2 linked regions of the Polyangium mundeleinium genome follow. The protein of the gene in region 2 interacts with the protein of the main gene of each other region in a pairwise test. Links are inferred from orthologs where the notes say so. Each region holds a gene or a part of one and is shown on either strand. Other genes may lie near its edges.

Region 1 (6,044 bases), 5.6 Mb from region 2 along the record:
CGATGGTGCGCAGGTTTTTCGATGGCTGAAGATTCTCGTAAGTTGTTCGTTGCAGGACTGCCCGACTCCATTACCGAAGATGTTCTCCGTGGGCTCTTCGAGGCGACAGGCGGCAACGTCGTCGAAGTGAGCCTTCCGAAGGATCGCGCGACGGGTCGGCCGCGCGGTTTCGGGTTCGTGACGCTCGCGACGAGCGAGGAGGCGAATGCCGCTCGCGAGTCGCTGGACGGCTCGTTCCAGGGCGGCAAGTCGATCTCCGTGCGGCCCTTCCAGGCCGAGCCACCGCGCCGTGAAGGTGGCGTGGGCGGCATGGGCGGCCCGCGGCCGATGGGTGGTGGAGGTGGTGGCATGGGCGGCGGTGGGCCTGCTGCGGCAGCGCCTGACCGCACTCTCTACGTCGGCAACCTCCCGTACGACGCAAGCATCGAGGAGGTCGAGTCGATGATCACCTCGGCTGGCGGAGGCCCCGTCGTGCGTGTGCACTTGCCGATGGACGCAGACGGACGCAAGCGCGGCTTCGGCTTCGTCACGATGGCGAGCGCCGAGGCGGCGAAGGGCGCGATCGAAGCGCTGCGCGGCGTGGACGTGCGTGGCCGTCGGCTCGTCGTCAACCTTGCGCATCCCAAGGGCGAACGTCCGGCTGGCGCCGAGCGTCCCGGCGGCGGCGGTTACGCCGGCGGCGGCGGCGGTTATGGCGGCGGCGGCGGCGGCGGCGGCGGCGGCGGCGGCTATGGCGGCGGTGGTGGTGGGCCGGGCGGCTACGCTCCCGCGCCTCCTCCGCCTCCGCAACGCAAGACGTTCGACGATCGTCGTCGTCGTGGCGGCGGTGCCGGTCACGACGGGGACGGCCCGGGGGGCGGTGGTGGTGGACGTCGCTCCAACAACAAGAACTGGGGCCGCGACGACGACTGGAGGGACGGCGGAAAAGACGACGAGTGATCGGGCTGGGCGAGCGTCCGAGCATCGGCTCGAGCTCGCCCGTCACGGCTCGTTTGCGATCTTTGCCGAAGGTCGTGCTCGCCGACGTTGACAGCGGCGGGAAATTCCGTAGGTTACCGCCCTCCTTCGGGCCCCCCCGTCGCGGCGGGGTTGTGGAGAGCGGCGTTTCGCAGCGCGCTCGCACGTGAGCGTGCCCGTGACCGAGCCGGCGCGAAACCGGTGAGTTTCAGGAGAGAGCCATGCGCGACATCATCAAGCTGACGTGCGGCAATTGCAGCCGGGCGAACTACCACACGACGAAGAACAAGCGGACGATGTCGGACAAGTTCGTCATCAAGAAGTTCTGTCCGGTGTGCCGCAAGCACTACGAGCACAAGGAAGGCAAGATCTCGAAGGGCTGATCGGCCTTCTCGGATCTGCCTGTGCATGTGCGAACGTGATTGACGGGTGGATCCATGGCATGGCCATGGGTTCACCCGTGCTTGCTGCTGAACGGGTGTGCCCGACCTGAGCAGGTGCTCTCGTTGCGACCACCCACCATGGATGATAGGACCGCCGCCTGCCCGTGCGGCATGAATGCACGTCTCGGGCGGACCGGACCCCAAGCTTCAAGGGCGATGCGATGATCTTCGACTGGCTCTACGGCCTGTTCTCGAACGATCTCGCGATCGATCTCGGCACCGCCACGACGCTCATCTACGTGAAGGGCAAGGGCATCGTCTCTTGCGAGCCTTCCGTGGTGGCCGTGCAGCGCGACAACCGCGGCGGCAAGAAGGTGCTCGCGGTCGGCCGTGAGGCGAAGGAGATGCTCGGGCGCACGCCCGGGAACATCCAAGCCGTGAGGCCGTTGCGCGACGGCGTCATCGCCGACTTCGAGATCACCGAGGCGATGCTGCGGTACTTCATCGCCCGCGCGCACAACCGCCGCACGCTCGTCAAGCCGCGCATCATCATCTGCGTGCCCTTCGGCATCACCGAGGTCGAGAAACGCGCGGTGAAAGAGAGCGCGGAGGGCGCGGGCGCGCGCGAGGTGTACCTCATCGAGGAGCCCATGGCGGCGGCCATCGGCGCGGGCCTTCCGATCACCGAGCCCTCGGGCAACATGGTGGTCGACATCGGCGGCGGCACGACGGAGGTCGCGGTCATCTCCCTCGCCGGCATCGTCTACTCCCAGAGCGTGCGCGTCGGCGGCGACAAGATGGACGAGTCCATCATGGCGTACATGAAGCGCAAGTACAACATGGCCATCGGCGAGCAGACGGCCGAGCGGATCAAGATCACGATCGGCAACGCGTACCCGCTCGAGCAGCAGCTCACGATGGAGGTCAAGGGGCGCGACATGGTCGCGGGCATCCCGAAGACCGTGGTCGTGAACTCCGACGAGATCCGCGAATCACTTGCAGAACCAACGAACGCGATCGTCGACGCCGTGCTCGTCGCGCTGGAGCGCACGCCCCCTGAGCTCGCGGCGGACATCGTGGACAAGGGGATCGTCCTCACCGGCGGCGGTTCCCTCCTGAAAAATCTCGACGTGCTGCTCCGCGAAGAGACGGGCCTGCCGGTGATGGTTTGTGACGATCCGATCAGCGCCGTCGTGCTGGGTAGCGGAAAAGCGCTCGATCACCTCGAGCTGCTGAAGGAAGTCACGATCAGCTGACAGCCTGTTGACCGGAGCGCGTGTGCAGGTAGCGTCCGCGCGTCTCTCGTGGCATCGAGGGAAGAGCGGGGACCTCTCCCGCGTGATCCGAGCCGCTTTCCCGGCGGCCTCGCCGCTCGACGCATGAACTTCAAGCGATACCGCGACCTGGCCATCGTCCTGCTCGCCCTGGCGGTGCCGTTCTGGTTCCTCCGGGCCAGCATGCGTGATCCCGGGAAGGTCACGGGCGCCGACAAGGTGATCGTCCGGATCGCCACGCCCCTCCAGTACGCCGCGGCGACGCTCGCGCGCGGGCTCTCGAACATCTGGGGCGACTACATCTACCTGGTCGACGTCAAGGAGGACAACGCGCGCATCGCCTCACAGAACGCGCGCCTCCGCGAGCGTGTGCGCAAGCTCGAGTCGCTCGAAGAGGAGAACCGGAGGCTCCGGCGCCTGCTCGATCTGCGCACGAGCGTCCGCACCGACGTCGTGAGCGCGGTGGTCACGGGCAAGAACACGAACGAGTTCTTCCGCGTCGCGCGCGTCACCCTCGACAGCGAATCGAACGACGTCAGGCCGAGCCAGCCCGTGATCTCGCCCGACGGCGTCGTGGGCACGACGCTCAAGGTCTCGGGCGACACGATCGACGTGCGGCTCATCGTCGACGCGGGCAGCGGCGTCGACGTCGTCGTGCAGCGGACGGGCGCGCGTGGGTTCGTCCGCGGGACGGGCGACGAGGCGAAGTACCTCTGCAGCGTGGAGTACGTGCAGCGCACCGACGAGGTGGAGGTCGGCGATCTGCTCGTCACGAGCGGCGTCGGGAAGCGGTATCCGAAGGGCATTCCCGTCGGCAAGGTGACGCAGGTCGTGAAGCGGGACTTCGGCATCTACCAGCAGGTCTACGCGACGCCTGCCGTGGATTTCTCGCGGCTCGAAGAGGTGCTCATCGTCACCTCCGCGCCTCCGGAGGAGGCCCAGCCCCAGGCGCCCACGCCAGGCGCGGCTGGCTCTTCCACGCCGCGGCGGTAAGGTCGGAGGGGAGGAGAGAGGACGATGCGAAACACCGCATTTCTCGCTGTCGGCATCGCCCTTCTCGTCATCCAGTCGAACCTCTACCGGCTGATCGGGCGGCTGCAGATCGCGGGGATCACGCCGAGCCTGCTCCTGCCGCTCGTGGTGTTCATGGGCGTGCACGAGTACTCGATCGCCCGCGGCGCGGCGCTCGCGTTCTTGCTCGGCTACCTGCTCGATCTGTTTTCGGCCGCGCCCATCGGTCTGTTCACCTTCATCACGGTCGCCACGTTCGTCGTCGCGCGCGCCGCGGGCGTGCGCCTCGCCGCGCAGACGCTCCTCACCAAGGTCGCGCTCGCCTTCGCCTTCGCGCTGCTCGAAGGCGTGCTCATCATCGTGCTGACGGCGATCTTCGGGACCGACACGGCGAGGCCGCGCGCGCTGGCGACGCTCGTCGCGCCGCACGCGATCGGCACAGCGATCTTCGCGCCACTCGTCTTCAGCCTCGCCGAGCGCGTGCATCAAGCGACCATCAACGTGCCGAGACCCGGGGAAGGAGGTCAGCGATGAGCCTCGTCGTTCAGCGCTCCGACGTCAGCGAGTTCAGGCGCCGCTTCCGCTGGATCGCGCTCGCGATGGTGGTGCTCCAGCTCATCCTCATCGGGCGCCTGTTCCTGCTCCAGATCATCGAGGGCGACGACAACAAAGCGATCGCCCGCGAGAACATCGTCCGTCGCGTCACGCTCGCGACGACGCGTGGCCTCATCCGCGATCGGAGCGGCAAGATCCTCGCGGCGAGCCGGCCCTCGTACAACCTCTACGTCGTCCCCGAGAGGATCGACATGCAGGTCGTCTGGCCGAAGCTCGTCGAGTACCTCGGGGTCGGCGTGGACGAGCGCGCGCGGCTCGAAGCGCTGCTCACCACGCTTCGCGCGAGCGATGGGCCCCGGAAGAGCCAGCAGATCCTGCTGAAGGAAGACATCTCGCGCGACGCCGTGGCCACGCTGCGCACACATGACGCGGAGCTTCCCGCGGTCGACGTCGTGCCCGTGCCGGTCCGCTATTACCCGTACGAAGAGGTCGGCGCGCACGCGCTCGGCTACATGGTCGAGGTCGACGCGGAGAAGCTGAACCAGCTCCGCAGCGCGGGCTACGTCGAGGGCGATCGTGTCGGCGCGACGGGCATCGAGCGCGCGTGGGAGAGCTACCTGCGCGGCACGCGCGGCTGGGAGAAGGTGCTCGTCGACGCGAGGGGACGGCGAAGGCCGGGCGGTGAGGGGATCATCGAGGATCCGCGGCGCGTCGATCCGATCCCGGGTCGCGATCTGCGGCTCACGCTCGACGCCGACATCCAGCGCGCGATCGAGAAGGCGATGCGCCCTGAGCTCGCGGGCGGCGTCGCGCTCATCGACGTGCGCACGGGTCGCATCATCGGCCTCTACTCGAAGCCGAGCTACGACCCGAACGCGCTCTCGGGCGGATCGGGCAAGCAGGTCATCCGCGACGCGTTCCGCAGGCTCTACTCGGACCCGCTCAAGCCCGCGCTGGACAAGACGATCTCTGGCGCGTACCCGCCGGGCTCGACGTTCAAGCCCTTCACGGCGCTCGCCGCGCTGGAGAAGGGGCTCATCGATCCTCGCGCGGCGACGAACTGCCGCGGCGGGCTCACCTTCGGCAAGCGCCCGTTCCGGTGCACGCACGTCCACGGACCGGTGGATCTGCACAAGGCGATCGCGGAGTCGTGCAACGTCTACTTCTACCGCCTCGCGGCCGAGCTCGGCGTGGGCATGGACGTCATCGCCGAGATGGGGCAGCGCTTCGGCCTCGGCGCGAGGACGGGTCTCGGCGTGAACGCGGAGGCGGCGGGGCGCATGCCGACGCGCGCCTGGATGACCCTGCGCAACAAGGGCCAGTTCCGGCTCGGCTTTGGCCTCAACGCGGCGATTGGGCAGGGCGCGACGACGGTGACCGTCCTCCAGCTCGCGCTCGCGTACGCGGCGCTCGCCAACGGCGGCACGCTCTACCAGCCGCAGATCGTGCGCGCGGTCGAGACGAGCGCGGGCACGGTGGTGCAGGAGTTCGCGCCGCGCGTGCGGCGGCAGATCGACGTGAGCCCCGAGAACCTCTCGCTCGTGCAGAAGGCGCTCTACGCGGGCGTGAACTCCGAGGCGGGCACCGCCTTCAAGGCACGCGTGCTCGGCGTCGACATGGCGGGCAAGACGGGCACCGCGCAGGTCTCGCACAAGCTCGCGCGCGGCGCCGAGGCCGAGCGCGTGTGGTACTTCAACCGCGAGCACGCGTGGTTCGCGGGCTACTCGCCATCCCGCGCGCCCGAGGTCGCGGTCGTGGTCCTGGTCGAGCACGGCGGCGCCGGTGGTAAGCACGCGGCCCCCGTCGCCTTCGAGGTCGTCCGCGCCTACAACGAGCTCTCGCGCGAGCGTGTTACGCGCGCCGG
Region 2 (3,128 bases):
CCCATGTTGCTCATGACCGTCTTCACGTCGGCGAAGTCGACGTTGACGATGCCGTTCTGCGTGATGAGGTCGCTGATGCCCTTGATGGCCTGGTAGAGCACCTCGTCGGCTTTGCGGAAGGCGTCCACGAAGGAGAGCTCCTCGTCGCCGAGCGTCAGGAGCTTCTGGTTCGGGATCGTGATGAGCGTGTCGACGTGCTCGGAGAGCATGGCGAGGCCGAGCTCGGCGCGACGCGCGCGCTGCTTGCCCTCGAAGAAGAAGGGCTTCGTCACGACGCCGACGGTGAGGCAACCTTCCTCGCGAGCGAGCTGCGCGATCACCGGCGCCGCGCCCGTGCCGGTGCCGCCGCCCATGCCGGCGGTCACGAAGACCATGTCGGCGCCCTGGATGAGCTCCTTCAGGCGTTGCACGTCCTCGAGCGCCGCTTTGCGGCCCTTCTCGGGATCGGCGCCTGCGCCGAGGCCACGGGTGACGTTCGAGCCGATGTGCACCTTGATCGGCGCGATGCTCGCCGACAACGCCTGGGCGTCGGTGTTCACGACCTGGAACTCGACCCCTTCGAGGCCGAAGTTGATCATCGTGTTGACGGCATTGCCGCCCGACCCGCCACAGCCGATGACCTTGATACGGGCGTCGTAACCCGCGTGCTCGTCGGCAAACTCGATGGAGAAACTCATGAAACGCCTCCCGGGAATTCTTTCCGGCCGCTCGGGGCCAAGGGAGCCTCGCCTGCTCCCAGGGCGACTCCATGGGGTGCCTCTCCCCCATGAAACCGCCTATCAATCACTCACGCTTCGCTATCTCGACTTCGTTTTACGAAATTTACCCTCGTGCGTCAGCTCAGAAAGCTGCGCGCAACCAATTCCAGAACCGACCGCCTTGCCGTTTTTCGACGACCGTCTCCTCGGAGAGCTCTCGTCGATCCGGCCTCGAAGGCGCCGTCACGCGCGGCGCGGTCTGGCGCGGCGGAGGCTGCGACTCCACGACGACGCGCGGCTCGCGCGCCTCGCGGAGCTGGTTCGCTCCGTAGTGGAGCAACCCCACGCCCGTTGCATATTGCGGGCCCGCCACGAGCTGCGTGATTCCACGCATCCCGACCGGTACGCCGAGACGAACCGGCATACCCAGGATCTCCTCGGCGAATTCGCTCATGCCTTCCATGAGCACCGCGCCGCCCGTGAGAACCGCGCCCGCCGCGAGCTGATCGAGCAGGCCCGCATCCTCGATGCGCTTGCGGATCACCGCGAAGATCTCCTCGATCCGCGGCTCGATGATGTCCGAAAGCACCCGACGGGGCACCTTGCGCGGCGGATGCCCACCGACGCCCGGCACCTCGACCTCCTCGTCGTCCGCGACCATCCGCCCGAGCGCGCAGCCGAAATTGCGCTTCAGCCGTTCCGCCTCGGCCATCGGCGTGCGCAGGCCCGCCGCGAGATCCGCCGTCACGTTGTTTCCGCCCGCCGGAATAACGCTCGCATGCGCGATTCCGCCGTCCACGTAAATCAGCAAATCCGTCGTACCGCCGCCGATATCGATCACGGCGACGCCGATCTCTTTTTCGTCCTCGGAGAGAACGGCTTCGGCGCTCGCGAGCGGCTCGAGGACCACGTCCGCCACGGTCAATCCGCAGCGCTCCGCGCAACGGACCACGTTTTGCACGCAAGACGTCGCGGCCGTGATGAGGTTCACCTTCACGCCGAGGCGAACGCCGCTCATTCCCACGGGATCACGAATACCGTCCTGGTTGTCGACGGTGAACTCGCGCGGCAAGGCGTGCAGGATCTGCCGATCGGCGTCGATCGGAATGGCACGCGCGCCTTCGAGGACACGTGTCACGTCGACGTCCGTCACCTCGCCGCCGCCCACCGCGACCACGCCGTCCGAGGACTGGCCGCGGATGTGGTTGCCGGCGACGCCTGCATACACCGTGCGAATCTCGACGCCGGCCATCGTCTGCGCGGCCTCGATGGCCTCCGCGATCGACCGGACCGTCCAGTCGATGTTCGCCACGATGCCTTTTCGCAGCCCGCGGCACGGGACGTTGCCCACGCCGAGGATGGTGATCCCATCGGCGTCGACCTCGCCGACGACGGCAGACACCTTCGTCGTCCCGATGTCGAGACCAACGACAATCTCGCTCTGCTCCATCCTGCTCTTCATTCGCATCCACCCGATACGGAGGCCGTGCGCCTCGCGAAGCAGGGCGACGCTGACATGGCGAGCGGGGGCTGGCCAAATTTCGAGAACGACAACGAGCACGAGACGCGGCGGATCATCGCATCCTCACGACGACCCGCTCGGGGTGTGCTTCGTTGTCCAGGAAGATCACCGCGGGATTCGCCTTGCGCTTGGCGAGCTCCATCAGAACGCGCGCGGCCTGCTCGATCTTCTCGCGAAACCTCGTCTGGCCCAGGTAAAGCGAGATCGCGTCCTTGCCGATCGTCATGACGATCGTGCCGTCGCGCTCGAGGTGGACCTCCTGGATCGGGTAGCGCTTGCTGATGCCCGCCCGATCCATGTCCTCGACCACGTCGAGCGCACGCCGCAGCGCGTTGACCACGCCGGGACGGTCCGCGGCGACCTTTTCGGGCGTGATGCCGGTCACGACGGGCAGGTCGATCGGGTCCCCGTCGGCGACACGCTTGAACGGGTCGCCGTCGCGCGTGACGAGGTAGAGCTCGCCGCCGATCGTGGCCACGGCCCAGGCCTCACGCTCGACGACCGTGATGCGCACGGTCGACGGGAGCGTGCGCGTCACCTGGGCCTTTTCGACCCAGGGCTCGGTGGTGATCGTGGCGCCCGCCGTCTCCAGGTCGAGCTCGAAGATGTTGCGGCCCACGGTGACGCCGCCCGCGCCGGCGACCTGCTCGGCCGGCAAACGGCGGTTTCCGTCGACGAGCACCGTGCGAATCGCGAAGCGCGGGCTCGTCATGATGTACCGGCGCGCGCCCCAGGCCACCGCGACCGAGGCCGAGAGGACCACCATCACGCCGAGGAACAACGAGAGCGCGCGCGGAAGCTTCGGCCGCGGGAGCGAAAGGCGCGGCTTCGCCTTGGGCTTCGGCGGGCGGATCGTGCTCGTCGTGGCCCCGGGCGGCGGCGGCGAGTCGTGCTGGGGCTCGGGGTTT

The links. The genes of interacting proteins can lie anywhere in the genome.
Region 1: the proteins of ftsA (region 2) and POL67_RS31440 interact in binary tests that used the Escherichia coli proteins (3 or more experiments, as listed by UniProt). The link is inferred for Polyangium mundeleinium from one-to-one orthologs.

What each region holds. Positions count from the first base shown.
Region 1 is NZ_JAQNDO010000001.1:7,897,629-7,903,672, reverse strand. What follows is about bases 602-3,578. They hold POL67_RS31440 (rod shape-determining protein), read left to right. Parts: upstream 602-1,561; coding sequence 1,562-2,596; downstream 2,597-3,578. Other genes in these bases: mreC (rod shape-determining protein MreC), read left to right, coding at 2,720-3,578; rpmG (50S ribosomal protein L33), read left to right, coding at 1,179-1,340; POL67_RS31450 (RNA recognition motif domain-containing protein), read left to right, coding at 602-939. Outside these bases: more of POL67_RS31450, read left to right, coding at 22-601; more of mreC, read left to right, coding at 3,579-3,607; POL67_RS31430 (hypothetical protein), read left to right, coding at 3,632-4,159; mrdA (penicillin-binding protein 2), read left to right, coding at 4,156-6,044. UniProt on the Escherichia coli protein: Forms membrane-associated dynamic filaments that are essential for cell shape determination. Acts by regulating cell wall synthesis and cell elongation, and thus cell shape.
Region 2 is NZ_JAQNDO010000001.1:2,305,754-2,308,881, reverse strand. What follows is about bases 1-2,857. They hold ftsA (cell division protein FtsA), read right to left. Parts: upstream 2,161-2,857; coding sequence 841-2,160; downstream 1-840. Other genes in these bases: POL67_RS09305 (cell division protein FtsQ/DivIB), read right to left, coding at 2,273-2,857; ftsZ (cell division protein FtsZ), read right to left, coding at 1-677. Also shown: more of POL67_RS09305, read right to left, coding at 2,858-3,128. UniProt on the Escherichia coli protein: Essential cell division protein that assists in the assembly of the Z ring. May serve as the principal membrane anchor for the Z ring.